DNA from 4 places in the Vibrio metoecus genome. Region 2 is predicted to be linked to each of the others. Evidence: predicted binding sites of a transcription regulator. Region 2 holds the regulator's gene; each other region holds the start of a gene.
The links. Region 2 encodes PurR, which represses purine synthesis genes. Its sites were predicted from a motif close to TNANGNAAACGTTTNCNTNA; they were not measured.
Positions count from the first base shown of each region.

Region 1: a site for PurR is predicted at 4,484-4,503, ahead of EPB59_RS02090 (NCS2 family permease). Genes of this name have one in related genera too.
Region 3: a site for PurR is predicted at 2,022-2,041, ahead of EPB59_RS07345 (inosine/guanosine kinase). Genes of this name have one in related genera too.
Region 4: a site for PurR is predicted at 5,436-5,455, ahead of glpX (class II fructose-bisphosphatase). Genes of this name have one in related genera too.

Region 1 is NZ_CP035686.1:455,107-462,881, reverse strand. Features, by position in the region: gene proB (glutamate 5-kinase) at 1-668, opposite strand, end outside; gene crl (sigma factor-binding protein Crl) at 789-1,178, opposite strand; gene frsA (esterase FrsA) at 1,325-2,572, opposite strand; gene gpt (xanthine phosphoribosyltransferase) at 2,669-3,133, opposite strand; gene EPB59_RS02090 (NCS2 family permease) at 3,171-4,463, opposite strand; gene EPB59_RS02085 (aminoacyl-histidine dipeptidase) at 5,342-6,814, shown strand; gene EPB59_RS02080 (ATP-dependent zinc protease family protein) at 7,051-7,494, shown strand; gene rimK (30S ribosomal protein S6--L-glutamate ligase) at 7,491-7,775, shown strand, end outside.
Region 2 is NZ_CP035686.1:1,003,591-1,011,365, reverse strand. Features, by position in the region: gene mukF (chromosome partition protein MukF) at 1-289, opposite strand, end outside; gene cmoM (tRNA uridine 5-oxyacetic acid(34) methyltransferase CmoM) at 301-1,083, opposite strand; gene elyC (envelope biogenesis factor ElyC) at 1,200-2,027, shown strand; gene torR (two-component system response regulator TorR) at 2,133-2,837, opposite strand; gene torD (molecular chaperone TorD) at 3,062-3,724, shown strand; gene purR (HTH-type transcriptional repressor PurR) at 4,077-5,087, shown strand; cyclic di-GMP riboswitch class I at 5,246-5,331, shown strand; gene EPB59_RS04685 (TfoX/Sxy family DNA transformation protein) at 5,446-6,033, shown strand; gene EPB59_RS04680 (TVP38/TMEM64 family protein) at 6,315-7,004, shown strand; gene EPB59_RS04675 (DUF2007 domain-containing protein) at 7,033-7,344, shown strand; gene EPB59_RS04670 (alpha/beta fold hydrolase) at 7,350-7,775, opposite strand, start outside.
Region 3 is NZ_CP035686.1:1,626,824-1,634,598, reverse strand. Features, by position in the region: gene purB (adenylosuccinate lyase) at 1-39, opposite strand, end outside; gene hflD (high frequency lysogenization protein HflD) at 97-714, opposite strand; gene mnmA (tRNA 2-thiouridine(34) synthase MnmA) at 737-1,852, opposite strand; gene EPB59_RS07345 (inosine/guanosine kinase) at 2,117-3,421, shown strand; gene EPB59_RS07340 (H-NS family nucleoid-associated regulatory protein) at 3,477-3,884, opposite strand; lysine riboswitch at 4,288-4,470, shown strand; gene EPB59_RS07335 (Na+/H+ antiporter NhaC family protein) at 4,586-6,187, shown strand; His leader region at 6,377-6,509, shown strand; gene hisG (ATP phosphoribosyltransferase) at 6,565-7,461, shown strand; gene hisD (histidinol dehydrogenase) at 7,466-7,775, shown strand, end outside.
Region 4 is NZ_CP035686.1:30,258-38,032, forward strand. Features, by position in the region: gene cpxA (envelope stress sensor histidine kinase CpxA) at 1-695, opposite strand, end outside; gene EPB59_RS00130 (response regulator) at 695-1,381, opposite strand; gene EPB59_RS00135 (CpxP family protein) at 1,567-2,067, shown strand; gene fieF (CDF family cation-efflux transporter FieF) at 2,178-3,083, shown strand; gene pfkA (6-phosphofructokinase) at 3,345-4,307, shown strand; gene glpX (class II fructose-bisphosphatase) at 4,379-5,386, opposite strand; gene zapB (cell division protein ZapB) at 5,701-5,943, shown strand; gene metF (methylenetetrahydrofolate reductase) at 6,006-6,893, opposite strand; gene EPB59_RS00165 (bifunctional aspartate kinase/homoserine dehydrogenase II) at 7,181-7,775, opposite strand, start outside.

The sequences.
Region 1 (7,775 bases), 550 kb from region 2:
GTTGCCATCCCACCGGTACCAAGTGTGGTACCACTGCCACCAGCAATTTTGCGCAGTGTGTCATCAATGGTAGTCACTTCTTTGATCAGTTGAGCATTCGGATCTTTACGTGGGTCGGCGGTGAACAAACCTTTTTGATCGGTCAGTAGCAGCAGCTTATCTGCGCCGCACAAGATACCGACCAATGCCGATAGGTTGTCGTTGTCACCGACTTTGATTTCATTGGTCGCCACCGCATCGTTCTCGTTGACCACTGGCACAATACCGTTTTCAACCAAAGCATTGATGGTGTCACGCGCATTCAAGAAACGTTCACGATCATCAAGATCAGCGCGCGTCAGCAGCATTTGACCAATTTTGATACCGTAAATCGCAAACAGCGATTCCCATACTTGAATCAAACGACTTTGCCCAACTGCCGCCAGCAGTTGCTTGCTGGAGATCGCGTTGGGCAGCGCAGGGTAACCTAAATGCTCACGGCCTGCCGCAATGGCACCCGAAGTCACGATCACTACTGAGTGACCTTGTTTTTTCAGTTCTGCACACTGGCGTGCAAGCTCAACCATATGAGCTCGATCCAGTGCAAGAGTACCACCGGTCAGAACACTGGTTCCCAGCTTCACAACAACCGTTTGTGGAGCCGTTACGCTTCGTTGATTTGTAGTCATGATTGCTTCTGTCGAGAAAAACTTTAAGAGACGATGTTTTAGCAATCCGCACTGCATTGCACAAGCAGAAAAAGGTGCAAAAGCACCTTTTTCTTTAGGTTAATGATTGAACTGGGTCAATTAAGCAAAATCGGCTGATTCACTTGCGACAGTCACTGAAATTTCGAAACGTTCACGTAACGTTTTCACTAACTTCTTATGAAATTCCGTTTGGGTATGATTCACGTCCGCTTGAACAGCTTCAGGTATCACCTCCGCGACCCAATCTCCTGCGAGCGTATAGCGGCCGATATGGTAACAAGCCGACATCTCTTGCTCATTTTGGGTCAATTCCATCCACCAGCCCCAAAACTCACGTTTTTCAGGGGATTTTTTATCGTTAACACACGAGGCGAGACAATCAAATAAATAGACTTGCTCACTACACTGTCCTTCCCGCAAATAAGGGCCAATGGCTTTCAAAGTTGAAAGTAGACGGTAGTGGGTGGGGGTTTTGGTCATCTCTGACATAGTTCATCTCCATAAGCAGCAATCAAGAGCCATTTTTATTCCCTTGCAACTTGGCGTGGCAACACCAAGTCATTGGGAAAATTTAATTATTGGACGAACAAACATTCGCCACTTAATGTTTAATCTTGATGACTTTTATGAAAATGTCACTTGCAAAGTTCATCTTCTAGCCAGTTTATTGCCAAATCGAGGGATTGCTCATATCCCTGTGAAATGGTTTTACTTTTTACTTTCTTTGCTTGTCCACCATGGCTAAACAGTGCCACAAGTTGATTGTCTGAATAAGGTGACACCGGATCCCCTTCTAACCCTAGCGCCAAGATCGGCGTTTTGGTTCTTCGACCAGACATAAAACCTTGTACTTTCAGCGACCATGCCATCAATTGTCCCGCTAAGCTGCGCACATCGACTACGTTTTTCCCTAAGCGCGATGCCAGAACATCAAGATACATTTTCGGCATGCCTGCCAATTTGTTCGGAGATGTGAAGATGTCGTGGATCGGAGCCCCTAATGCGACACAGGCTTTTATTTTGTCCGATTCTAGAAAAGCAAGCCGAGCCATCGAGTTCCCACCAAAACGAAAACCAATTAGCCCGACACGAAAATGGTCGACCCAAGGCAGATCGGCCAACTGATTCAGTACGGCTTGATGAAGGCAGGACGAGTCTTCCGTCAGCGGCCATTGCGAGCTCGCTCCTAGTGATGGCATATCAATCGTCAGCATAGCGATGTCTCGTTTGGCTAAATAATCGCGAAACAGACGCCACATATCGGTCTGTAGGCTATCCAACCCCGCACTGACCAGCACCACAGGCTTAGGAGAATCCGTATTACACAAATGAAGATAACCTGCGATTTTTTTGTTTTTGTAAGAAAACTCTAAACGTTTAACCACAAAACCGGTGAGCTTCGCCCCCTCTTGATAGGCGTTATTGGCCAGTACCTGTGCTTGCAAAGCTAAATTGTCATTTTTGAGGTGCGGATAACCCGCGATGCTATAACACAGAGCAGCAGTGAACATTTCATCCGCAGCCTCTTCGCCTTGACGTTCAGCCGCTTGCTTTTGGTGCAGCATGCCAACCCGAGTCCACTCATAAGTCCAATTGCCACTACGGTAGCCCATTACGGTATCTAACCATTCATCATGAGTACGTGAATGAGTGGATGACGCAATCCGAGCGAGCACTTCTTCCTGTTCTACCGGATTAATCCCCTGCCACACCCATTGCAAACGACGTAAATTGCGATACCAAGCAGAAGATGATTGTTCACGGCGAGCGTCTAACAGCTCTAAACTGCTTGGCATATATTGGGTAAGCGAAGACGTTTCTTTGGCTTGTTTATGGTTTTGGAATAGGGTCTCAGACAGGTTTTTGCTGATCGCTTCTGACATGGCAAGTCTCTATGCTGGCATTACGCTAAGTTGGCCTAACAGTAGTAAAAAAAAATGACCCTTGAAAGGGTCATTTTCAAATTCTATGCAAAAAGACTACTTTTGCTTACGATTGACTGGCTCAACGTAGGACAGAACCATATCCCACGGCTGTTCTATCCAAGTGTCTTGTGCAATATCAACCACATACTCATCGACCAAGTCTTTACCTGCAGGTTTAGCACACACAGTGACAAATTTAGCTTTTGGATACATTTCGCGAATTTTACGCGCAGTATCACCGCTATCCACGAGATCATCAATGATCAGGAAACCTTCTCCGTCATGCTCTGGTGCTTTCAGAACCGTCATATCACGCTGGTGATCATGGTCATAACTAGAGATACACACCGTATCCACATAGCGAATACCCAGCTCGCGAGCGAGAATTGCAGCAGGAACTAAGCCACCACGGCTGACACCCAAGATACCTTTCCATTGTTCTGCTGGCATTTGACGCTGTGCAAGTTCACGGCAGTAATGCTGCATATTGTCCCAGGTGATAACGAATTTTTTGCTCATGTGATAAACCTAAATTGAATTTTTATAATTTCTTCTCTTACGCTGCCAAAATGTATTTGATGACAAAAATGGCTGCCATCACCCATACACTGAGGGAGACGCTGCGTCCTTTACCACTGAAGAGTTTGATCGCCGCATAAGCAATGAAACCCAGTGAGATACCTTCCGCAATTGAGAATGTCAGAGGCATCATCAAACAGGTGACAACAGTGGGTGCCGCTTCAGTCAGGTCACGCCAATCAATGCTCACTAAGCCTGACATCATCAGAATAGCTACATAGAAAAGTGCACCAGCTGTTGCATAAGCTGGGATCATACCCGCTAGTGGCGAGAAGAATAATGCAAGAAGGAACAAAATGCCAACCACGACAGCGGTTAAACCGGTACGTCCACCCACCGCAACGCCGGAAACACTTTCGATGTACGACGTGGTGTTTGAAGTACCGAGCAGCGCGCCCACAGACGTTGCTGTAGAGTCAGCTAACAGTGCACGATTTAGGCGAGGAATTTTGCCATCTTTTTCAATCAAATCCGCTTTTGTCGCTACGCCCACCAAAGTGCCTGCGGTATCAAACAAGTCAACAAATAGGAAAGCAAACACCACTGAAATCATCCCCAATTCAAAGACTGAAGAGAAATCCAGTTGCAAGAAAGTCGGCGCAATGCTTGGTGGCGCGGACATCACACCGCCCCATTGTACATCACCGAAAACTAAACCAAGGCCTGTCACCGCTAAAATGGCAATCATCACCGCGCCTTTGACGCCGCGATACACTAAACCAATGGTCAGGAAGAAACCCACCGCACCCAATACCGCATGCAGTGAGGTGATCGCACCGAGTGAAACCAGTGTCGCAGGGTTATCAACGACGATTCCCGCATTTTTTAATGCGATGAAAGCCAAAAACAAACCAATACCCGCCGAGATGCCAGTACGTAAAGAATGCGGAATAGAATTGATGATCCACTCACGAATTTTGAATAGGCTGAGTAGGATAAACAGCACACCAGAGCAAAACACCGCGGCCAGTGCTACTTGCCATGTATGCCCCATGCCAAGAACCACACCGTAAGTAAAGAAGGCGTTAAGTCCCATACCCGGTGCTTGGGCGATCGGATAGTTTGCGATAAAGCCCATGATGAAACAGCCAATCGCTGCAGCCAAACAGGTCGCGACAAACACAGCTCCGCGATCCATGCCAGCATCCGACAAAATCGCTGGGTTAACAAAAATAATGTAAGCCATGGTCAGGAAAGTGGTGACCCCAGCGAGGATCTCAGTACGCACGTTCGTGCGATATTCACTGAGTTTAAAAAGCTTTTCCAGCATGTTCGAATCCTTTAAAGATAAAAAGTAAACGGTTGCGTAAACGATTGGCGGCGATTATAGAGTTATCAAATAACAAATTCCAGACACAATTCTGACTGCGCGCTGGTTTTCTAGGCAAACGAGGAAAAGACCTAGGACGAGGAAGGAAAATTGAGCTTCACAAACAAAATGTTGCGATCAACATCGACTGTTATCTTTGTAAAGCACAAAAAAAACGCCACCTCAACAGAGATGGCGGTGAATCATATCAACCAAATTTGGTTGCCAATAAATTCTAATTTAGGGGTGAACAAAACTTGTTCGAGACGCAAAAAATTTGCGTATTAGTAGCCGAAGCTACGAGGGTATGCAAAGTTACCGGTATACACAGCGTGTTGATTCCAGAACATTACAGACGATAAACCTTTATTCATAACTATCACCATTAAAATCAAAAACTGTTTACTTGATTTCTCGGTTCCATGGAGGCGATAAATCGGACTCATCCTTTGAGCGTTTTTTCTTCGCTAGCGAAGTTGTACATAAATATACCACCAAGAAATTTAATTACAATAAAAATAGTGATTAAAATCACAAAAATCATTTTATTTGATCTCTGTCAGCATATTAAGGTAATTAAATTACAGTTTTATAAAGTTAAATTACACCAAAAGTGCATATTGATGCATTTCATTAGCCAACCAAGAGGCTTTACTCTGTTCGGCGGCATAAGACCAAAAAAGTAAAACCCGCATTCCTAGCACTTTTTGACCTACACCACCGCCTAGCTCAGTGATATGCTGTGCAGCGAAAGTACCCACCTGTTACAGGTAAATTCTCTACCATGAACGAATTTGGCTAAGAGAATAAATGGGAAAACCTACAGTAAGGAGTCATCTGTGTCTGAGTTCCAAACCGAAATCAGTAAGTTATCGTCAAATCCTATTTGGCCTTTTTTTGCGACCATCTGTTCCATTCCACACCCTTCAAAACATGAAGAGGCGTTAGCTCAATACATCATTGGCTGGGCAAAGGAACAAGGTTTCGCTGTACGTCGTGATGAAACAGGCAACGTCTTTATTAAAAAGCCGGCGACACCAGGCATGGAAAATCGTAAAGGTGTGGTACTTCAAGCACACATTGATATGGTGCCGCAAAAGAATGAAGACACTGAACATGACTTCACTAAAGACCCAATTCAACCTTATATCGATGGCGAATGGGTCACAGCAAAAGGAACGACTTTAGGTTCCGACAACGGTATTGGCATGGCTTCTTGTCTTGCGGTGCTGGCGTCTACAGATATTCCTCACGGCCCAATTGAGGTTTTACTGACGATTGATGAAGAAGCGGGGATGACTGGCGCTTTTGGTCTGAAAGAGGGGTGGCTGGAAGGCGATATTCTGCTCAATACCGACTCAGAACAAGAAGGCGAAGTTTACATGGGTTGCGCCGGCGGTGTGAATGCCGAGTTTGCTTTCCCGATTGAACGTGAAGCGGTTCCTGCTGGCTATGTTGGCCGTCAACTGACCTTAAAAGGCTTGAAAGGCGGCCATTCAGGTTGTGATATTCACACTGGCCGCGGTAACGCGAACAAATTGATGGCACGCTTCTTAGCCGGACATGCTAAAGAATTAGAACTTCGTTTAATCGAATTTCGTGGCGGCAGTCTGCGTAACGCCATTCCACGCGAAGCGTTTGTGACGGTGGCACTGCCAGAAAGCCGAGTCGCCGAATTAGAAACACTGTTTAACCATTACACTGACTTACTCAAAGCGGAGTTGGGTAAGGTTGAAACCAGTCTGGTGACGTTCCTTGATACCAAAGAGATCAACGCTCAAACCCTGACATCTAGTACACAGCAACGTTTTATTGCCGCGCTCAACGCTTGCCCAAATGGCGTGATCCGCATGAGTGATGACATCGCAGGCGTCGTAGAAACTTCACTAAACGTAGGTGTGATCACGACCGAAGCTGCACAAATCAAAGTATTGTGCCTTATCCGCTCGTTGATGGATTCGGGTCGCCAGCAAGTGGAAGGTATGCTGAAGTCAGTCGCTGAACTGGCCGGTGCAGAGCTTGAGCTTTCTGGCGCGTACCCAGGCTGGAAACCGGATGCTGATTCCGAGATCATGCATATTTTCCGTGATATGTACGAAGGCATATACGGCCACAAGCCGAACATTATGGTGATCCATGCTGGCCTTGAATGTGGACTGTTTAAAAAACCTTATCCTAATATGGATATGGTTTCGTTCGGTCCAACCATCAAGTTCCCACATTCACCTGATGAAAAAGTAAAAATTGATACCGTCGATCTTTACTGGCAACAAATGGTCGCGTTGCTAGCGAACATTCCTGTAAAAGCTTAATGCTTTAAAAAAGCCGAGTGAAATAACTCGGCTTTTTTGTATCAATTTTTTTTGTCGAAAAGGAAAATTTAATTCATTAGCTTGAATTTAAGGTTGGCTGCTAGAGTTCGCCCCCTTGAAGTTCCCAGAGTTATTCACCAAACTCTCTTCAAGCGACAACTTGCCAAACGCAGGTTGTTTCGAGGGTGCTGCTTGTCCTTAGCGGTATCTGAAATTCTCAAACTAATGAAATTGCGATGAAAGAAAAAATGATTGTCGGATGGCGTGAGGAACTCAGCCTTCCAGGGTTAGGTATTGAGCGCATTAAAGCGAAAATCGATACCGGAGCCCGAACGTCTTGCTTGCACGCGTTCAAGGTAGAGAGCTTCACTAAGGAAGGAGCTCCGTGGGTTCGTTTTTGGATCCACCCGATGCAAAAGAATGACGCGCTAGTGAATGAATGTGAAGCTGAGGTAGTAGACGAACGAGTGGTTCGTGACTCCGGTGGCCACGAAGAAAAACGCTACGTCATTCGGTCGGAACTTAGCTTTGGAGGCCAAATTTGGCCAATTGAGATCACGTTAACCAATCGAGAAAACATGGCATTTCGTATGTTATTAGGTCGTACAGCCATGCATCACCGAATCATCGTTGATCCAACTAAATCGTTTTTAATCCCTTTCGAGGAGCCGAGTAAATGAAAATTGGTATTCTGTCGCGTAACGCTTCGCTGTATTCGACCAAGCGTTTGATAGAAGCGTGCAAACAGCGTGGCCATGAAGTTCGTGTGATTGATGCCTTGCGCTGCTACATGAATATCAACTCCGAAAAGCCGGAGATTCATTACAAAGGTGAAGAACTAGCGGGTTTTGATGCCATCATTCCTCGGATCGGAGCTTCTGTGACCTTTTATGGCACCGCGGTATTGCGCCAATTCGAAATGATGGGAGTTTACCCCGCTAATGAATCAGTCGCCATTACT
Region 2 (7,775 bases):
TGGTAAAGCGGCTTAATAAGCGCTGCTTGACCAGATCATTAATCGCATTGTTAGCCCGAAAGGCTGAGGCTTCTCCCGATTCTGCAAACAAGCGCGTCACTATCGCGAATGCATCGTGAAGTTCCCCTTCTCCGAGCTCTTCATCAAATCTTTCATTACTGAGCACAGCAATCGCGAGCAAAAATGCCAGCCGCTCAGTAGGCAGATTCAATGAGAAGTCATACTGTTTTACCCAAGTGACGAGTTCGTCGATGGGCTTTTGCACAGTATCCTGAGTAAACTCACTCATTGTGTTTCCTGTTATTGTTTTTTCTTAGCCCATACGTGAATGTATCGGCCCAATGAGAGGTAAGGCTCCTGACGGCAGAATTTGCGCTCCAGTGCCACCAAATCCTCATACTGGTATTCGCCCATGTTTTTCATGTTTCCGATGTAATCACTGAAACAACGAATACCGGATTTCCCGCAGATCTCAAAACCCGATTCTTCGATCCATTGGAAGACCTCTTCGGGGAGCAAGCCTTTCTGCGGTTGTAATTTAAACCTTTTACGGTGCGGCATATCTTCTAGCACGTGCGGAATGTTGCCACACACGGCGTTTTTGTAAACCAAACCGTGATAGTTGTAAAACATCACCGACACCATGCCACCCGGTCTAACTTGCGCCAACAAATTTTGCAACGCCGGTTTGGGCTCCGCTAACCATTCCATCACCGCATGAAACAGCACCAAATCCACGGGCGCATCAAGGTGTGCTTGAATCGTCTGCACTGGTGAGTGGACGAAGCGATACTGCTTAAGCAGGCCATTGTTTGCAATATCCTGTTCGGCCAATTGCAACATTTCCGAAGAAAGATCACAGAGTGTCACTCGATGCCCAAGGCGAGCGATTTTTTGCGATACTTGCGCCAAGCCGCCACCCGCATCGAGCACGTGCAAGGGAACTTTTTGCGTGTCCAGTTGACTGAGAAGCTGCTCCAAATCTTCCCAAACAATGACTTGGCGGATCTCACCTTTGTCAGAACCGTATATATTTTTTGCAAATTTGTGGGCAATATCGTCGAAATTGCGATCTTCTGTCACAGTAGCTTGAGTTATGATAACGAACCGTGCCTGCTATTCTGTCATACGAATGGCAGGAATAAAGAGGCTTCGACTCTTTTTATACTCAAGTGCTGTTTTTTCGGACTATTTTCTCTATGTTTGAGCTGAAAAAAATTTTTTCTTCACTGTTGATGCCTCTGCCAGCACTGCTGATCATTGGTTTCGTGGGCCTGATGCTGATCATGTTCACGGCAAAACGTAAAACTGGCTGCCTAGTGGTATTATTCTCTCTCACTGGGTTATTTCTGGTTTCCTTTCAACCTGTGGCGACTCGTTTGTTGATGCCCCTTGAACGTACTTACACGGCATTTTTACCCGTAGAAGGTACTCTTGACTACGTGATGGTGCTCGGTAATGGCCATGTGGTTGATGATGACATCCCCCCCACCTCCGAGCTTACTCGTGCCGCACTTATGCGTTTAACGGAAGGCATTCGTATTAGTCGTATGTATCCGGGTTCTAAGCTTATCCTCTCCGGTTACGCTGGCGGCAGCGAAGTTAGCCACGCTCGGATGATGGCGCGTGTCGCTTTGGCGTTAGGCGTACCTAAATCGGATATTATTTTGCTGGAAACCGCCAAGGATACTTGGGAAGAGGCACGCCAAGCGGCCGCTTTCGTGCAACAAAAGCGTATGGTGCTCGTCACCTCAGCAAGTCATATGAAGCGCGCGATGCGCGAATTTGAATCGGCAGGTTTAACGCCAATTCCAGCACCAACTAACTACTTAGGCCATCTCAATATTGTTCAGCCTTGGGATAAATACATTCCTAAATCGCGCTATCTTGAGCAAACCGAACAGTATTGGTACGAAACCTTAGGCCTATTGTGGCAAAAACTGCGTGATACTGTTGCCGGTGATGGCAGTGAACAGGTACAGGTAGGAACGCCCTCTGTCGTAGAAGAAGCTCCGACAACGCCCTAATCGTTCCCCCTCCGCTAAGTCGTTACAAACATAAAAAAACCGGCAATATGCCGGTTTTTTATGTTTGGGATGAGCCTAATGCAAACACATTGAGTGTAAATCAGTTTAATCCCCTGCAAACATATACCCTTCACCGTGAACGGTGACAAAAATTTGCGGGTTCTTCGGATCCATTTCCATCTTGGCGCGCATACGTCGAATCAACACATCAATAGTACGATCGTTTGGCGCATCCACACGATGACTGATCATGTTCAAAATACGCTCACGACTCAGCACTTGATTAGGATAAGAGGAAAGTGCAACTAACAACTCGTATTCTGCTTTGGTGAGTTTCACCGGCTCACCATTTCGGCTCAAAGCACGACGCTGTATATCGAATGTCCACTCACCAAAGTAAACCAACGTATCGTCTGCCTTCTCGCTGTATTTATCGCGGCGAGCCAACGAAATACGCCACAACAAGTTTTTCACTCGAACTTGTAGCTCACGCAAATCGACGGGTTTAGTCACATAATCGTCGGCGCCCATTTCAAGGCCAACAATTTTATCGATACTGTCTGTGCGTCCTGTCACTAAAATAATGCCAATCTCCGACTGGCCACGCAGTTCTCGCGTCAATAACAGTCCATCTTCACCAGGCAAATTAATATCCAGCAAGACTAAATCGATGTCATTGAGCTCAAGTGCTTCTCTCATTTGTGCGCCACTTTCCGCTTCTGTTACTTGGTAACCTTCATTTTGAAAGTAACCGCTTAACTTACTACGGGTGACGAGGTCATCTTCAACCACAAGTACGTGATAACTCATAGTGCACCATTTTAAATAACGGGATTTATCGCTCACTCATTCTATTCATATTTGTTAATAACTCGAGAAATATCGTGAGAAAACTCACCTTTCCTTGATACAACGCAAGCTTTATTTAACAGATTAACAACGTATTCTTTTCTTTTCACAAACTGTCATATTTTGCATGATTGCTGTTCATTTTTATGGTTTAGACTACGCGTCAATCGATTGGGAGAGCAAACATGATCCAAGAACTGAATATCCTCAATGAAAAACGCGCAGAAATTTATTGGTGGCTTTCGAGTCTCTTTTTTAAAGAACTGACTGAACAAGATATCGCCCATTATCACTCAGTTGAAATCCGTACTTTCTTAACCGCACTTGCCGATGAGGAAAGCTTAGCGATGGAAGTGAAAAGTTTGATCGATGCACTCAATCGCTTGCAAGATCGCCAAGATGCACAGTTGGAACTTGCCGCTGATTTTTGCGATCTATTTTTAAAGTCCGATCGTGACTCAGCGTTACCCTATGCATCTGTCTACACAGACAAAGGATTACTCAATGGCAAGCCCGCACAACTCATGCGTGAATTACTCAGCCACTATAACGTGAATGTGGATCCGAACCTTAATGAGCCCGCCGATCATCTCGCGATTCAACTCGACTTTCTTGCGCATCTTGTTATCAGCAATACCCCGAATAAAGAAGGCTCCGAGGTTAACTCAGCTCTCAAGACACAATCTGATTTCATTACTCAACACTTATTGAGTTGGTTACCCCTTTTTGTTGAACGTTGTACTCAGTTTGATGCGTTTGGTTTTTACGCGGCGGCAGCTCGGTTAACGTTGGCATTTTTACAGCAAGATCAACGTTACATCGATGAACTAGGTCAGCGCATTCAATAACAACACGTCTATTTTTATGCCCCTAACTTTACCATTGCAAAAAGCCAGGGGCATAAACAAATCAATTGTGAAAGAACTTAAAGTTTGATGAATGAATTTCGTTGCGGCGGATACATTTGCAGTCTAAAATCCACCCGCAAACGATAAAAACGAATAAAAATGTAAACCGCTGTTTCTTGGCGGTTTTTGTATTTTTATTACTTTAGGCATGATGATTGAAGCGCTTTACGTACGGTATATGTAGTTCCTCGCCGCACAGAGTGTGAAGATTCGCTCAGTCTCGCCTTACTTCTGCTGATTTAATTAACCAATAACATTCGCTGGCATCAGCAGTCATCGACAGGAACACTCTATGGCTACGATTAAAGATGTGGCGCGCCTTGCAGGCGTGTCTACCACCACCGTTTCTCACGTTATCAATAAAACTCGCTTTGTGGCAGAAACCACCCAAGAGAAAGTGATGGAAGCGGTTAAGCAACTCAACTATGCACCGAGTGCGGTCGCACGTAGTTTGAAGTGCAACACTACACGCACCATTGGCATGCTAGTGACTCAATCAACAAACCTGTTTTTCTCGGAAGTGATCGATGGTGTGGAAAGCTACTGTTACCGTCAAGGTTATACTTTGATTCTGTGTAACACGGGCGGCATCTATGAAAAGCAGCGTGATTATATTCGCATGCTGGCCGAAAAACGTGTGGATGGCATTTTAGTCATGTGCTCTGACCTGACTCAAGAGCTGCAGGAAATGCTCGACGCTCACAAAGACATTCCAAAAGTAATCATGGATTGGGGCCCAGAAACGTCGCACGCTGATAAAATCATCGATAACTCAGAGGAAGGTGGCTATCTCGCGACCAAATATCTGACGGATCGTGGACATACCGATATTGCCTGTTTAAGTGGTCATTTTGTCAAAGCCGCTTGCCAAGAGCGTATTCAAGGTTTCCGCCGAGCGATGGCTGAAGCGCACTTACCCGTGAATGAAGATTGGATTCTAGAAGGTAATTTTGAGTGTGATACCGCAGTCCTTGCCGCCGACAAAATCATTGCTATGGATAAGCGCCCAACTGCCGTATTCTGCTTCAACGACACCATGGCATTAGGTCTAATGAGCCGTTTGCAACAAAAAGGGATTCGTGTTCCTGAAGAAATATCCGTGATTGGTTACGATAATATCGAACTGGCCGAATACTTCTCTCCACCACTGACCACAGTGCACCAACCTAAGCGTCGTGTGGGTAAAAATGCGTTCGAAATTCTGTTAGAGCGTATTAAAGATAAAGAACACGAGCGCCGAATTTTCGAGATGCATCCTGAGATCGTCGAACGCGACACTGTGAAAGACTTGACAAAATCCTAACTTTCTTGACAATTCACAGAGCCTATATTTGAAAGCTTGTCACATAAATATGACAAAACTAATGTAGAGCGAGTATTATTAACATGGCTCATTCTCACAATTGAAATATCAGTATGTGAGAATGACCCAAGTTTGGTTATTTTTTATCAGGAAAAATGTCACGCACAGGGCAAACCATTTGAAAGAATGGGACGCAAAGCCTCCGGCCTAAACCAGAACATAGGTAGGTAGCGGGGTTACCGATGGCAAAAATGCATACACTATGTTGACTCATCATTGACACGGCAGTTGCATGCTTTTGCTAATTTTCTCGGACCTGATTTGGTGGCGTATGTAACAATACTCCGAGACTAACAGCATGGATAAACCAGTATTAAAAGATTCAATGCGGCTCTTTGAGCAGCTAGGACGTGTGAAATCTCGTTCAATGTTTGGTGGCTTTGGTATTTTCGTCGACGAAACTATGTTTGCGCTTGTGGTTAACGATACTCTGCACATCCGTGCAGACGATGCCACAATCGAAAAGTTCAAGCAGCAAGGTTATGAACCTTATGTTTACAAAAAGCGTGGTTTCCCCGTCGTCACTAAGTACTACGCTCTACCTGATGATTGTTGGAGTAATCCAACCTCTATCCTAAGTGAAGCTCGTATTGCGCTTGAGGTCGCTAAGACCGAACGTGAAACACAAGCACAAGCGAAGCCTGACCGTTTGAAAGATCTTCCCAACTTGCGTTTAGCAACGGAAAGAATGCTCAAAAAAGCCGGTATCGAAAGCGTTGAGTCTCTACACTCTTTCGGTTCTGTTGAAGCGTATAAAGCCATTCAACGTACCCATTCGGCAGAGGTTAGTCTTGAGCTGTTATGGGCTTTAGAGGGGGCAATCGAAGGTAAACATTGGTCAGTGATCCCACAAAATCGTCGTGACGAACTACTAAGACACCTTTGATTTCTCGTTTTGAGTTTGTCTTTCCTCGCCAAGTTTGTATGAATACTTTGAGTAAAATCTGATAACGCGTCCACACGGGCGCGTTATTTTTTTGAAAGAAATACGGCGCTTCCCCTGTCTTCTACTTCATAGCCCTAGTTCATACCAATCGGGCGAATTTATTTTGAGTCGATATACTTATACCCAAGTCCTGATGCATTGCCTTCATTACCAATGGGATAAGATATTCCACTTATGGCTATCAAAAGCCTCAATATCAAAGTGCTGACTAGGTACCACTCATGAACAAAAAGCTCATTATTGCCCTTATTTTGATCGCGATAACGGCGATCTTGGTGACACAATTTAGCCATTATCTGACGTTAGATGTGGCCAAAGCCAAGCAAGCCGAATTGGCAAACTACATTGATGCACATCTTGTACAAGCTGCGCTTATCTATTTTGTGTTGTATGTCCTGTTGACTGCCTTTTCGGTCCCAGGCGCCACTGTTGTCACCCTATTGGGTGCAGCACTGTTTGGGTTTTGGCTCAGCCTTCTGCTAGCCTCATTTGCGAGTACGATTGGGGCAACTCTTGCTTTCCTCAGCAGCCGCTTTTTATTGCGCGACTGGGTTCAAGCTCAATTTGCCGATAAGCTGTTAACCATTAACCAAGGTGTCGAACGGGATGGAGCCTTTTATTTGCTCTCGCTACGCTTAATTCCCATTTTCCCCTTCTTTTTGATTAACTTGGTCATGGGTCTCACGCCTATTTCCATTTGGCGTTACTATTGGGTCAGCCAATTAGGGATGTTGCCTGGCACAGCAGTTTATCTCAATGCCGGCACTCAACTAGCCGAAATCTCTAGCTTGAGCCAGATCGTTTCTGCACCAGTGCTCGCCTCTTTTGTGTTGTTGGGTGTATTTCCTGTTGTGGTGAAATGGTTCATGAATAAACTTCAACGGCGCCCTGTTTCATCACCGATGAAATGAGCTTGGGCTAGAACCCCCATCAACCATGATGAAAATTTATACTGCAAATCATCCATTAGAGGCTCATATCTTGATGCAGTTGTTGCATCAACAAGGGATCCCGTGTGAATTGCGTGGAGAGATGCTGTTTGCGCTGCGTGGCGAGCTCCCGATGGATTCCAGCAGCGCACCATCACTTTGGTTAAAGAAACCTCAGCAGAAAACCGCCGCCGAGCAAATCATCGCTGAGTATCTTAATCCGCCGAAACAATCTCGCTGGTTATGCCCACAATGCGGCGAAAGCCATGAAGGGCAGTTTAGCGTTTGTTGGCAGTGTGGATTTACCCAATGTAATGAATAAAAGTGTTAACGGATTTGGCGCTGGATAAACTCGATAGAACGCTGATTAAACAGCTCAGGCTGCTCGACATTACATACATGCCCACAATTTGGAATTTCATACAGTTCACTCTGCGCATGCAGTGCAACCATCTCCTTCACCGGATGGATAAACATGTAATCCTTCTCACCCATCAAATATAAAGTGGGGATCGGTAATTCACGGTCACGGAAGTAGCGCATCATGGGATTAACTTCAGCCGTTAAGGTAAACCAGCGCTTAAACTCTTTTTGACACAGCTTTTGCGCTTCACGGATAAAGAGATGTCGTGACTCTTTTTGGCTGCGCTGCGGCATCACTATGTAAGCAAATAGCCGATACAGCCACATATACGGGATGAGGTGTTTGCTCAAATGCCCTAGCCTAACCAACAGTTGTGAGCGCGCATTAAG
Region 3 (7,775 bases), 620 kb from region 2:
ATCTACCGGTGAAACAGCAGTCAATGCTGACAGTTCCATGTTCTTCTCCTGAATATTGAGTTAAAGGTGTGAGTAATTTGAGTGGGTTGTCATCATTTAGATTCGCGCTAATAAAAGCTGCGCCTGTTCGATCATCTTTTTACGACCGAAAATCAGGTGACGACGTCGTCCGCCAACCTGACGCCACAATACGGCGCAGCGGATCCCTGACAGGAGTAGGGCGCGCACTTTGTGCTGGTTAGCGGTTTGCTGTAATACGGCTGGAGTACCAGTCACTTGAATGCGAGGACCAATCGGGCTAATCACATCAAGGTAAATACTGGCGAGGTTACTGATCATCTGATCATCAAATAAGTCAAAATGCTCAAGCTGGCGCTCAATCATTTGAATGCGATCGCCTAATTGACTCATCGTGTCACGGCGGCCACTCAACTTACGTTCAAGCGCCATTAGGCTAATTAGATAACGGGTGATTTCGCTACCTGATGGTGTGCTGTCAATCCCTTTGACCAAGCACTCCAAGCCGAGCTTGAGCTGACTTTCGTGGCCGAAAACTTCCAGTGTATTACTGGGATTAGTACACGTAATGGCTTTGAGCGACGTTTCAAACGCATCTGAATCACAGTGACCATTTTGGGCGACTTGTTGAACAAGTGCCACAGCCTGACAAATGCCAGCGAAAGCGATGGTACGGTCGTAAATTGCGTTAGCCACGTAAATCTCCTAAAAATTGACTCTAAATGCGCTCTTCAATGATGCCGCCACCAAGGCAGATTTCACCTTGATAAAACACGGCGGATTGTCCTGGCGTTACAGCTACTTGCGGCTCATCAAACATCACTTTAATTCGGTCATCACTGAGTGGAATGATGGTACAAGCGATGTCGCTTTGGCGATAGCGGGTTTTCACGCTGCAACGTAGAGGTTCAGTGATTGGAGTACGGTCAACCCAATGCAGCTGCGCCGCCACCAAACCGTGAGACTTGAGCAGGGGATGATCGGCGCCTTGTACTGCAATGAGCACATTGCGTTTGAGATCTTTATCCGCCACATACCATGGCTGTTCGCTGCTCTCTTTCATACCACCAATGTGCAGACCTTTACGCTGTCCGAGTGTGTGGTACATCAAGCCTTGGTGCTCACCAATCACTTTGCCTTCCGGGGTCTCAATTTTACCCGGTTGAGCTGGCAAATAGCGAGATAAGAAGTCGGTAAATTTGCGCTCACCGATAAAACAAATACCGGTTGAATCTTTCTTCTTCGCCGTAATTAAGCCTTGTTCTTCGGCAATGCGGCGTACTTCTGGTTTTTCTAGTTCACCGACGGGGAATAGGCTGCGCGCCACTTGCTCATGACTCAGTGTATAAAGGAAGTAGCTCTGATCTTTGTTACCATCGAGACCGCGTAACATCTGCGGTTTTTCACCATTTTGCGGGAAAGTACGGCGCACATAGTGACCCATGGCAATGTAATCAGCATCCAGCACTTCATCGGCAAATTCTAAGAACGCTTTGAATTTAATTTCTTTATTACACAGAATATCTGGGTTTGGGGTCCGTCCGGCTTTATATTCCGCGAGGAAGTATTCAAATACGTTATCCCAGTATTCTGCGGCAAAATTAATGGTATGAAGTGGGATGCCGAGTTTGTCACACACTGCCTGAGCATCTGCAAGATCTTCCGCCGCAGTACAATACTCTTCGTTATCGTCTTCTTCCCAGTTTTTCATAAACAGGCCTTCCACTTGGTAACCCTGTTGCTTGAGAAGATAGGCTGAAACAGAGGAGTCAACCCCTCCAGACATACCGACAATCACTTTCTTTTGGCTGTTTGCGCTGTGCTCTACAGACATCACTTTTCTACCACTTGAGGAACTTGGACGGGGATTCTAACAGAAAGAATTTTTCGAGGACAGATCCGAGACGGTAATCACACTTCATCTGACTTCAGTCAAATGTTGCTAAATCATTGAATCACTTGTGCTCCAATAGCTAAAGATGGAGAGCGAAATAAAATCATCATCGTGCAAACGTTTGCTATTTTTTCCTTTGTTGCTGCACTAAAAGGTGCGCGGTAGAATCGGCGCTCCTTTCATCCCAGAAGCCTAGTAACCCTTATGAAATTTCCTGGCCAACGCAAATCTAAGCATTATTTTCCAGTTCACGCGCGTGATCCTTTAGTGATTCAAGCGCAAGAAAATAAGAAGATGTCGCGCACTCATATTATCGGTATTGATCAAACGTTGGTGGATATTGAGGCCAAGGTGGATTCAGATTTGATCGAGCGTTATGGGCTGAGTAAGGGACACTCATTAGTGATCGATGATCAAGCGGCTGAGGCCTTATATAACGAATTAAAAGATCAGCGTTTAATTACCAATGAATATGCAGGTGGAACCATAGGGAATACGCTGCACAACTATTCAGTATTAGCCGATGACCGTTCAACCTTGCTGGGTGTGATGAGCCAAGACATCAAAATTGGCAGCTATGGCTATCGTTACCTATGTAATACTTCTAGCCGTATGGATCTGAATTATTTACAAGGTGTTGAAGGTGCCATCGGGCGCTGTTTTGCATTGATTACCGAAGATGGTGAACGTACTTTTGCGATCAGCGAAGGTCAAATGAACCAATTACGCCCAGACAGTATTCCTGAGAAAATATTTGCCAGTGCATCTGCATTAGTGATCACCGCTTATTTAGTTCGCTGTAAAGAAGGCGACCCGATGCCAGAAGCGACAATGCGCGCCATTGAATATGCCAAAAAATACGATGTTCCTGTGGTATTAACTCTAGGAACCAAATTTGTTATTCAGGATGATCCTAAATTCTGGCAAGATTTTTTACGTGATCATGTTACTGTCGTTGCAATGAATGAAGATGAAGCATTGGCGTTAACTGGAGAGAGTGACCCTCTAGCGGCTTCTGATAAAACCTTGGATTGGGTTGACTTAGTGTTATGTACTGCAGGCCCAGTTGGTTTATTTATGGCCGGATATACAGAAGAATCAGCCAAGCGCGAAACCTCACTTCCATTATTACCTGGTTCGGTTGCGGAATTTAATCGCTATGAATTTAGCCGCCCTGCACGTAAAGACAGCTGTATAAACCCGATTCGTGTTTATTCACATATTTCACCGTACATGGGTGGGCCAGAGAAGATAAAAAATACCAATGGTGCGGGTGATGCAGCATTATCGGCCTTGTTACACGATATGGCTGCCAATAAATACCACAAAGAAAATGTACCTAACTCAAGTAAGCATCAACATGAGTTTTTAACCTATTCCTCTTTTTCTCAAGTGTGTAAATATTCAAATCGCGCCAGTTATGAGGTATTGGCTCAACATTCTCCACGTCTTTCTCGTGGTCTTCCCGAGCGGGAAGATAGCCTTGAAGAAGCTTATTGGGAAAGATAAAGATAATAAAAAGGCTCCTTTGGGAGCCTTTTTCATATTCGTTTGAAACGCTTAATTAAAGAGCAAACTCTTCGAGAGATTTACCTTCGTCGAGTGCTTTTTGAATGGCAGAAGGAGTACGGCCTTGACCTGTCCAAGTCTTTTCTTCACCGTTGGTGTCGATGTACTTGTATTTTGCAGGACGAGGAGCACGTTTGCCTTTTGCTTTCGTTTTTGTTTCACCAGATAGCGCAGAAATAAGCGCTTCTAGATCAATACCATCTTTAGCAATTTGCTCTGCAATCGCGGCTAATTTCGCTTCTTGTTCTGCACGAGCAGCAATTTCTTCTGCTTCGGCTTCTTTACGCTCTTCAACAACTGTAGTGAATTTATCTAAAGCTTCTTCAAGTTGCTCAATAGTCAGTTCGCGTGCATAAGCACGTAGGCTACGAATATTTAATAAAGTCTTAGTGATTTCCGACATTACCATTTCCTGTTCACAATTTGGATAACGAGTTAATACTAAACCTAGCTTATTATACTGACAAGTTTTCGCTGCAAATATTAAGTCAAAATAGTAAGAAAGTAAAAATATAAAGTTTATTTATATTGGTATTTCCTAGTTTTTGGAAAATTTACACAAGGCATATAAAAGTAACTGCAGAAAACGTATCACACAGATAAATAATATTAGACCGATATATCAAGGTGTGAGAATTTTTTATGAAATAGGTATCAATAGTATGGTTGATTTGTGAGCTGTGCCACTTGTTTTTCTCACCTATACCTAGTTGCATTGATATTTTTGTTAAGTAAAATGTTTCTTACCTAATGCGAAAAGCGGGCTGAACTTGAACCAAATGAATTGGAATAGTGAGCTACGAGGTTTTCGCCGTAGAGGAGCGATTACGAAGAGTATCCACAATTAGGGTGATGCCTATGAGTTGTGAAGAAAGGCGTTGTCGCCGAAGTCAGTTTGCCCATCAAAGCAACTGGCTGGGGTTACATCAAATAGGTGTAACACTGCCATAGTCTATATTGTTGTTAAACTATGGAGCGCTACTGTAGGGTTGGGTGAAGTGTTCGCTTCCCTTTCGCTTAGTTCAACATAAATTAAGTTGACATGAAGTCACTTAGTTTGTCTGCAGTAGATCTCTAACCATTTTTTACTGGTTTAGGAAGATCATGAATTTAATCGATTTTGCTTCTTCGCCTTTCTCAGTTGTGCCACCTCTTGTGGCTTTGAGTCTGGCTATCATTACTCGCCGCGTATTACTTTCTCTCGGTGTGGGTATTTTCTTAGGTGCTTTATTGTTGGCCGACTATTCTGTTGGTCAAGCGTTGCAATATATTGCCACTCAAGTCGGTAGTGTGTTTGTAAAAGACGGGGCAATCAATGCTTGGAATATGAGTATTGTTGGCTTTTTACTGTTACTGGGCATGATGACTGCGCTACTGACATTGTCGGGCGGCACTCGCGCTTTTGCTCAGTGGGCACAGGTTCGAGTCAAAAGTAAACGAGGTTCGAAATTACTGGCAGCATTCTTAGGCGTATTCATTTTTGTTGACGATTATTTTAATAGCCTTGCTGTTGGTTCTATCGCCCGTCCGGTGACGGATCGCTTTTACGTTTCGCGTGCTAAGTTAGCCTATATTCTTGATTCCACGGCGGCACCGATGTGTGTGGTGATGCCCGCTTCAAGCTGGGGCGCGTATATCATGACCATTATCGGCGGTATTTTGGTTTCGCATGGTATTGAAGATTACTCCGCACTAGGTGCTTATCTACGCTTAGTGCCGATGAACTTCTACGCAATCTTTGCGTTGCTGATGGTATTTGCGGTGGTATGGTTCCAGATGGATATCGGCCAGATGCGCAAACATGAAATTGCTGCCTCTCAAGGTCGTGGTTTTGAAGAAGATCCAAGTACCGATGCGAAAGAAGCGCATGAGCTGAATGAAGAACTCGACATCCACGAAAGTGAAGGTGGTACTGTTTTAGATTTGGTTCTACCTATCGTCTTCCTTGTTGTTGCGACGATTAGCGCAATGATTTGGACTGGCGCGAGCGCATTAGCAGAAAGCGGTCAATCCTTTAATATTTTGGGGGCGTTTGAAAATACCAATGTAGGTACCTCATTGGTTTATGGCGGATTAGTTGGTCTGGCGATGGCCTTTGTCACCGTATTTCGTCAAAAATTGCCAACAGTTGAAATCGCAAAAACGTTGTGGACTGGCGCTAAATCGATGTTTGGTGCGATTCTGATCCTGATTTTTGCGTGGACGATTGGCTCTGTGATTGGTGACATGAAGACGGGGACTTACCTTTCATCATTAGTACAAGGGAATATTGGCCCACATTGGTTACCGGTCATTTTGTTCATCTTGTCAGGCGCAATGGCGTTTTCCACCGGCACATCATGGGGTACTTTTGGCATTATGCTGCCGATTGCCGGAGATATGGCGGGAGCCACCGATATTGCGCTGATGCTACCTATGCTCGGTGCGGTGCTTGCAGGTTCCGTTTTTGGTGACCACTGCTCACCGATTTCCGATACCACCATCCTGTCATCGACAGGCGCGCGTTGCCACCATATTGATCACGTCTCTACTCAGCTGCCATATGCGTTAGCCGTTGCTTTGGTTTCTGCATTGGGCTACGTAGTGTTAGGTATGTTTGGCTCACTGTGGTTAGCATTAGGTGCAACTTCTGTGGCTTTTGTGGCAGTGTGCTTTATCTTTGCTTTGCTTTCTAAGGCGAAAGTCAGTAAGCAAGTCTCCGCATAATTCATCGCGTGATCGATATATAGAAAAGAGGCCATTTGGCCTCTTTTTTCGGCTCAAACAAGGTGTCATGAAAAAATAACCAGAAAAGTATCAATTTGTGGTTGAAAAAAAAACTCAGCTTGGTTAGTGTGAAGGCAGTTATCAAAAAGATAGAAAGTAACTAAGTATGCGTAATTTCGTAATGAACATTCATCACCATCATCATCCCTAAGGTGTCTTTCGGGAGATGTACGCATACCCGGGGGACAGGAATCTCCCGGAGTTGAAATCAGAGCCACAAAAAGATTCTAACCCTCGGGAGACCAAACTCCCGAGGGTTTTTCGTTTTAAGCTTTGAAAAAATCATTAAATTCAACAAATTGCAAAGGAATAATGAGATGCAAACACAACGACTAAGAATCGCGGTACAGAAAAAAGGCCGCCTGAGCCAAGAGTGCCAAGAACTGCTGAAAAAATGTGGTGTGAAATTCAACATCATGGGCGAGCGCTTGGTGGTTCATTCACTGAATATGCCGATTGATCTGTTGTTGGTGCGTGACGATGATATTCCAGGACTGATCATGGATGGGGTGGTGGATTTGGGTTTTGTTGGTGAAAACGTGCTTGAAGAAACACGTTTAGATCGCCTAGCACTCAACCAACGTAACGAATTTATCACTCTTCGTCGTATGGACTTTGGTGGTTGCCGTCTGTCGATCGCGATCGAAAAAGATGCTGAGTATCGTGGCCCGCAAGATCTGAATGGTAAGCGTATTGCCACCACTTATCCGCAACTGCTCAAAGCTTACATGGATCGTCAAGGTGTGGATTTCAGCACCTGTATGTTGACGGGTTCGGTTGAAGTTGCCCCACGTGCGGGGTTAGCCGATGCGATTGCGGATCTGGTCTCCACTGGCGCAACCTTGGAAGCCAACGGTCTTAAAGAAGCGGAAGTGATCTTCGAATCCAAGGCCACTCTCATTCAACGCCCAGGGGCTTTTGCTGAAGATAAAGCGGCACTGATCGATAAGCTCCTCACTCGTATGCACGGCGTACAACAAGCCAAAGAATCCAAATACATCATGCTGCACGCACCGGTTGAGAAGCTGGCTCAAATCAAAACCTTGTTGCCCGGTGCGGAAGACCCAACAGTGCTCCCCTTGTCTGCCGACAAATCCAAAGTCGCGGTACACATGGTGAGCTCAGAAAATCTATTCTGGGAAACCATGGAGCAGCTCAAAGCTCTCGGTGCTAGCTCAATTCTGGTGTTACCGATTGAAAAAATGATGGAGTAAGGCGATGAGAACCGTGGTTTGGCAATCGTTGAGTGAAGCTCAGCAAGAATCGATTTTAGAACGTCCTGCGATTACGGAAGGAGCAAACATCACTGCCGCAGTTGCGCAGGTGATTGCGAAAGTGCGCAGTGAGGGTGATGCTGCCCTGTTTGAATTAACCGAAAAATTTGATCGCGTAAAACCCGCCTCACTGCGCGTATCTCGCGAAGAGATGGATGCCGCCGCTGCACGTTTGTCGGAAACGATGAAACAGGCACTAGAGCAGGCATACAACAACATCAGCAAATTCCACAAGGCGCAAAAAGCGCAGCCAA
Region 4 (7,775 bases), 970 kb from region 2:
AAGCTGCGTCCGGCCTGCTGAAATTCCGCCGTACCGCGTTCTAATTTTGGGTCATGCACAAATTCACCACGTGCGACGCGCTGTGCGGCTTGTGCCAGATTTTGTGCCGGCTTACTCAATGCCCAAGCGAGCCACAATAACAGCGGTGTGCTGACTAGCATGATCGCCAACAGTAGTTGGAATGGCTTATCAAATAGGCGCAGCAAAAAGGGTGGTGGTTCATCCCAGCGCATCCCGACATACAGCAGTAAATCTTGTTTGGCCAACGTAATGGGAACCGGGCCAGCCAGCATATAGCGGCCATAAAGCCGTTGCTGGGGTTTTTCGACCGATTCAATGCTGGAAGAGAAGTTTTGCAGGGCTTTCAGGCGAAAATCAGCATGTTTGGAGGAGGTCAGTACATTCCCTTCCAAATCAGTCACAAAAAATTGGGGGCGGCCATCATGTTCACGTTTCGACATGCCTCGACCTTCTAATTGATAGAGAATTTTGCCTAACTCGGTGGTGTTTTGGTACTCCGACTCAAAACGTGCTTTGCTTTCCAGCAGACGTTGGTATGCCTCAGGTGACAGGTCACGCGATTTGCGTGGATCAAGGTGTGGTAGGGTGAGTACTGCGAACAAGACCAACAGCATGGTAAACCAGAAAATCGCGAAAATTCGCCCATACAGGTTATTGAGTTTCGGTAGGCGCATCACTCCTCCTGAACCATTAAATAGCCGCGGCCACGCAAGGTTTTGATGCGGGCTTTACCATCCTGCCGTTCAGGCAGTTTTTTGCGCAGATTAGAGACATGCATATCAATGGCGCGATCAAACGCAGCAAGGCGTTTACCGAGCACTTCTACACTGAGCATCTCTTTGGTGAGCGTTTCTCCCGGCGACTGCACAAAATGGGTCAGTAGCGCAAATTCAGTGGTGGTGAGATCGAGCAATTGCCCCTGACAGTAGGCTTCTTGTTTGCCGGGATAGACTTGGAGATCCTGACATTCGATGACGTCTGAGTGTTTGGGGGGAAGCGCATTTTGCGTACGACGTAAAATCGCCCGAATACGCGCCAGCAGTTCTCGATCACTAAAAGGTTTGGGTAGGTAGTCATCTGCGCCCAGCTCTAGGCCGATCACGCGATCAATCTCTTCGCCTTTGGCGGTCAGCATTAAAACCGGAGTTGCCCATTTTTCACGCAGGCGCTTTAAGGTCTCCATACCATTGAGCTTGGGCATCATCACATCAAGGAGGATCAGATCGACCTCATCGCTGACCGCCGCCAATCCTGCTTCACCGTCATTGGCTTCAGAAATATCAAAGCCTTCATACTGTAAAACTTCCGTTAATAGGCTGGTCAGTTCAGTGTCATCATCGATCAAAAGGATATGTGCCATAGCTGCCTCGTAGATTGCTTAATTGCTTTCAGTTTACCGTGAAAAAAGTACCGCAGTCAGTGAGCAATCAGCTCTTTACGATTCTTTACGCTGTCTATACGTCACTTGACCTTGCAAGTCGTAATCTATGTTCAAGCGCTGCAGAGCAGCCATGTAATCCATAACGTCATGTAGAGGAACGAATTATGAAACTTGCCAAAAAAATGATTTTAGCCGCCGCTATGCTTCCACTTACTTTGGGTACGACCGCTGCGTTTGCCTTTGGTGGTCACGGTTGGGATAAGGACGGAGATGGCTCTTGTGGTGGTAAAGGCGAGCGCGGGATCTGGAAGCAGCTCGATTTAACCGCAGAGCAGCAGGCTCAACTCAAAGAGATGCGTGAGGCTGGACGTGAAGAGATGCGCGCTAATCGTGGACAAAACCATGATGCGATGAAAGCACTACATTCACAAGAGCGTGCTCTGGTGTTAGCTGCTGACTTTGATCAGGTCGCCGCCGAAAACCTTGCAAAACAGATGGTGGATCAACAAGTGACTCACCGCGTAAAAATGATGGAGAAACGCCATCAAATGATGAGCATTTTGACCGCAGAACAGAAAGCCAAATTGCAGACGTTGCAACAAGCACAAATGGATCAGTGCATGATGGACGGTTCTCACGGCAAAGGTAAACCTCGTCATCAATAATGACATCGCACATTCCATCACCACAAGGTAGCCTCGCGCTGCCTTGTGGTTTTTTGCCTCTCGGTTATATACTCGGGCTTCTTTAACTTAATGAATACAATGGTGAGGCGATGAAAAAAGAATACGCCCGTTTAGTCACAATGGCAGCATGGACGGCAACGTCAGTCGCGACGCTGCTACTGGTGGTCAAAGTGGTTGCGTGGTGGGTGACAGGTTCGGTTAGCTTACTGGCTTCTTTAATCGACTCGGTGCTGGATATTGCAGCCTCTGTGGTGAACCTCATCGTATTGCGTTTTGCTCTGCAACCTGCCGATCAAGAACATGCATTTGGACATGGCAAAGCGGAATCATTGGCCGCACTTGCCCAAGCCATGTTTATCTCTGGCTCCGCTTGTTTTCTGATCCTTAACGGTGTGGATCGTTTCTTCCGCCCACATGAACTGAATGCACCTGAGCTAGGTATTTATGTCAGTGCGTTGGCGATGGTGGTGACTTTTGGTTTGGTGTTATTCCAACGTCATGTGGTGAAAAAAACCGGCAGTCAGGCGATTGCGGCAGATTCACTCCACTATCAATCGGATCTGCTGATGAACGCGGCAATCATGGTGGCACTAGGATTAAGTTGGTGGGGCTTTGGGCAAGCGGATGCGATATTTGCGATCGGCATCGGCCTCTATATCTTACTGAGCGCCTTTAAAATGGTGCATGATGCGGTGCAAACACTGCTCGACCGTAAATTACCCGATGAAGAGTTGGAGCAGATCCTCGCGATCTGTCTGAGCGTAGAAGGGGTGATTGGAATGCATCAATTACGGACGCGAATGTCAGGGCCGGTAAGATTCATCCAACTTCATTTGGAATTGGATGACAACATTTCATTGCTCGAAGCGCATCATATTTCGGATCGGGTCGAGGATAAGCTGTGTGATGTCTTTAAAGGCGCGGATGTTTTGATTCATCAAGATCCCCATTCCGTGGTACTTGAGGCAGAACAGCGACAAAAATCTCAATGGTGAGGCGACAAAAGAAGTCTGTTTGGCTATCTTTTCCCCAAGTTAACAAAAAAACGCCAATCCTGACATGAATCAACACTGGGTCAGTACAAAACTGTAATACTCTTACATAAGTAGAAAACTTACAGAATTTAGTGCAAATAACAGTAGTATTCCTAATCGGGAAAGGTAACATTACGCACAGTTTTTGAATTTTTCTGTCTGGTTCCTACAAACCAGACGGCGTAGAAATTGATATTCGATTCGCAAAGTTCGAGGGTGAGCATGATTAAAAAAATCGGTGTTTTGACGAGTGGTGGCGATGCCCCAGGTATGAACGCGGCTATTCGTGGCGTAGTGCGTACAGCACTCGGCGCAGGTCTAGAAGTGTTTGGTATTTATGACGGTTACCAAGGCCTGTATGAAGATCGTATCAAGCAGCTAGACCGTTCAAGCGTGTCTGACGTGATCAACCGCGGCGGTACTTTTTTAGGCTCTGCACGTTTCCCACAATTTCGCGAAGTAGAAGTTCGTGAGAAAGCGATTGAAAACCTGAAAAAGCACGGCATTGAAGCCTTAGTGGTTATCGGCGGTGACGGCTCTTACATGGGCGCCAAAAAACTGACCGAAATGGGCTTTCCCTGTGTCGGTCTGCCAGGCACTATCGATAACGACATCGCAGGTACCGATTACACCATCGGCTATTTGACGGCATTGAACACCGTTATTGAAGCGATTGACCGTCTGCGTGATACCTCTTCTTCACACCAACGTATCTCTATTGTTGAAATCATGGGCCGTCACTGTGGTGACCTGACTCTGACTTCTGCGATTGCGGGTGGCTGTGAATACATCATCACGCCAGAAACTGGTCTGAACATGGAACAGTTGATCTCTAACATCAAAGACGGCATCACCAAAGGTAAGAAGCATGCGATCATCGCGCTGACTGAGCTGATGATGGATGCTAACAAGCTGGCGAAAGAGATTGAAGCAGCAACAGGCCGTGAAACTCGCGCAACCGTATTAGGTCACATCCAACGTGGTGGTAAACCTACGGCATTTGACCGTGTACTCGCCTCACGCATGGGTAACTATGCGGTGCACCTCCTGATGGAAGGTCACGGTGGTCGTTGTGTTGGTATCCAGAAAGAGCAACTGGTTCATCACGACATCATTGATGCGATTGAGAACATGAAGCGTCCAGTTCGCACAGACCTGTACAAAGTCGCAGAAGAGCTATTCTAAGCACACTCCGCTTTGTATCCAGAGACAAAAAAGACCGCCAAGGCGGTCTTTTTTATGCGTGGAATTCTGAATTAAAGAATGATGTCGCGCACTTGTTGGTCTTTACGCTCCAGATAGTGAATTGAGCGGATACGACGAATGGTGCGGCAGCGACCACGGATCAGCAGAGTTTCTGTCGTTGCGATATTACCTTTGCGGCTGATGCCATCGAGCAAATCGCCTTTAGTAATACCGGTTGCCGCGAAAATGACGTTATCACTGCGTGCCATGTCTTCCATCTTCAGCACTTTGTTCGCTTCAACGCCCATTTGTTGGCAACGTTCAAGCTCTTTGGCACCCCAAATACGGTTATCTTCCGTATCACCTTTGACTTGGTGACGAGGCAGCAGGCGGCCTTGCATATCACCATCCAGTGCGCGGATCACCGCTGCAGACACCACACCTTCTGGCGCGCCGCCAATGCAGTACATCATGTCTACTTCACTATCGGGCATACAGGTCAGAATCGAAGCTGCCACATCGCCATCTGGCACCGCAAACACACGCACGCCCATTTGTTGCATCTCGGCGATGACGTTATCGTGGCGTGGTTTGGCAAGTGTAATCACCACTAAATCGGTTAATGCCTTACCAAGTGCTTTGGCGACATTGCGCAGGTTATCTTTCAGTGGCAAATGCAGATCGATACAGCCTTTTGCACCAGGGCCAACCACTAATTTTTCCATGTACATATCAGGCGCTTTCAGGAAGCTACCTTTTTCGCCCGCGGCCAGCACTGCTAACGCATTCGATTGTCCCATGGCGGTCATGCGCGTGCCTTCGATCGGGTCAACCGCAATGTCTACCGCATCGCCACCTAAGCCAACTTGCTCACCAATGTAAAGCATTGGCGCTTCATCGATTTCACCTTCACCAATCACGATTTCGCCGCTGATTTCGGTTTGATTGAGCAGGGCACGCATCACTTCCACCGCAGCACCATCGGCGGCATTTTTGTCGCCACGTCCCAACCATTTATAGCCTGCCAGTGCGGCACCTTCAGTGACTCGGGAAAAAGCCATTGCTAAATCGCGTTTCATGTTTGCTCCAAACCAAGAGAGAAATTTTGCGCGGGATTCTATCACATTCGTAAGTAAACGTTTGCCTTTTGCGGTCGCTAGCCTTTGCCTTCGATCAAAATCGAGCGAAAAAAGCCAAGTTGTGAGTGAATGGGTTAGTGCAAAGTGGGCTTCGCGGCCACTTCCGTTAAGCTTGCGTCAATTTGCGCGGTTTTTTTAACCGAATAGCGAAAAAGATCGAACTTAGGGCGTGTTTCTGCGCACAGGGCTGAGTAGAATGATCTCAATCAGTGAAGCCCACTTCACCTCAATCGAATCAACAAGGGTAAAACGTCATGTCTTTTGAAGTATTAGAAAAACTGGAAGCGAAAATTCAAACCGCGGTCGACACCATTGCACTGCTGCAAATGGAAGTTGAAGAGCTGAAAGAAGAAAAGCAACAGCTGCAAAATGAAGCGCAAGAGCTGCGTGAAGCACGTGAAGCGCTTGAGCAGCGTGCACAGCAAGTTCAACAAGAACATGCGGCATGGCAAGAGCGCATCCGTAGCCTGTTGGGCAAAATGGAAGACGTGGAGTAATTCTCCTCATGAAAACGCCGACAGTGATGTCGGCGTTTTTGATCTTGGCGAGGAGTATTCTTTTAAGCTTGTGGTCGCACACCCAAGGTGTGGCATAACGCGTAAGTCATTTCGGCACGGTTTAGCGTGTAGAAGTGGAAATCTTTCACCCCTTCACGGCACAGCACGCGCACCATATCAATGGCTTGGCTTGCACCTACCAATTGACGAGTCACCGGATCCTCATCCAACCCTTCAAACTGTTTCACCATCCAATTGGGAACTTTCACGTTGTTTTGCGCAGCGAAGCGCGACGCTTGTTTAAAGTTAGAAACCGGCAAAATTCCAGGAACGATTTCTACGTCAATCCCAGCCGCAACACAACGATCGCGAAAACGCAGGTAGCTTTCTACATCAAAGAAGAACTGAGTGATAGCACGATTCGCACCTGCATCGACTTTACGTTTTAAATTGAGCAGATCCGCTTGCGCGCTTTTGGCTTCAGGATGCACTTCAGGGAAGGCGGCCACAGAAATATCAAAATCGTGGCGCGATTTGAGCAGTGTCACTAGATCCGAGGCATACATGTCAGGCTTACCACCACCGGCCGGAATATCACCACGCAGCGCCACAATATTCTGGATACCGTTATGCCAGTAGTCATCAGCGATCTGGATCAGTTCATCACGAGTGGCATCAATACAAGTCAGGTGTGGCGCGGCAATTAAACCGGTTTGATCTTTGATCGCTTTAATGATCGAGTGAGTACGGTCACGCTCGCCAGAGTTGGCACCATAAGTCACCGATACGAATTTAGGTTGGAGAGTCTTCAGGCGATGAACCGAGTTCCAAAGCGTCTCTTCCATTTGAGGAGAGCTAGGTGGAAAAAACTCAAACGAAACATTGATGTCGGAAAGCTCCGCAATGTTCTGGTTCAATGCATCGATATGGCTAGCGTGTGTGTATCCCATCTTGTACTCCCTGTGACTGAGTGTCACTGCCTGAATCTGAATTGACGTTTAGACGTCTATATGGCTGTAGGATGTCGTGAATGCGCTTTGATGTCAACCTCACCATTATGAATATTACTCATGTTGATCGTGAAGCAGATTCAAGCCTGAAAAAGCAATAGAGTGCTATGTGTGGTTCAAAAAGCTAATTGATAGAAGATGATGCTTTTAATGCAAGAAAGTATAGAAGATCGATGCAAAAGCTCGCCATTGCGGCGAGCTTTGTTTTATAGAGTTGAACGAGAGAGCTAGAGTTGGCTCGCGAGCAGATTCAAATCGGACTGAATCGCGCCAGCCGTGACTTCACGCCCTGCACCGGGACCACGGATCACCAGTGGGTTGTCCCGATACCATTTGCTTTCGATGGCAAAGATGTTGTCACACGGCAGTAAGTTAGCCAGTGGATGATCTTGCTCAAGCGCTTCAACGCCCACGCTAGCTTTGCCATTTTTCTCTAGCCTTGCAACATAGCGCAGTACCTTGCCTTGTTTCTGCGCTCGGGCGAGGCGCTCAGCGAGCTGCTCGTTGAGCAGTTTGCTGTTGTCGAGAAAATCATCCAGTGACACTGAACGCAGCTCAACGGGTACAAGTGATTCCACTTTCACACTGCTTGGCTCGATCTCAAGGCCAGATTCACGCGCCAAGATCACCAATTTACGCATCACGTCTGAACCATCCAGATCACAACGCGGATCGGGCTCTGTTAAACCTTGCTGCCACGCTAAATCCACCAGTTCACTGAATGGTAAGCTGCCATCGTATTGTTGAAATAACCATGAAAGGGTGCCGGAGAAAATGCCCGAAAGTGCCATGATTTCATCGCCGCTTTCACGTAAGTCGCGC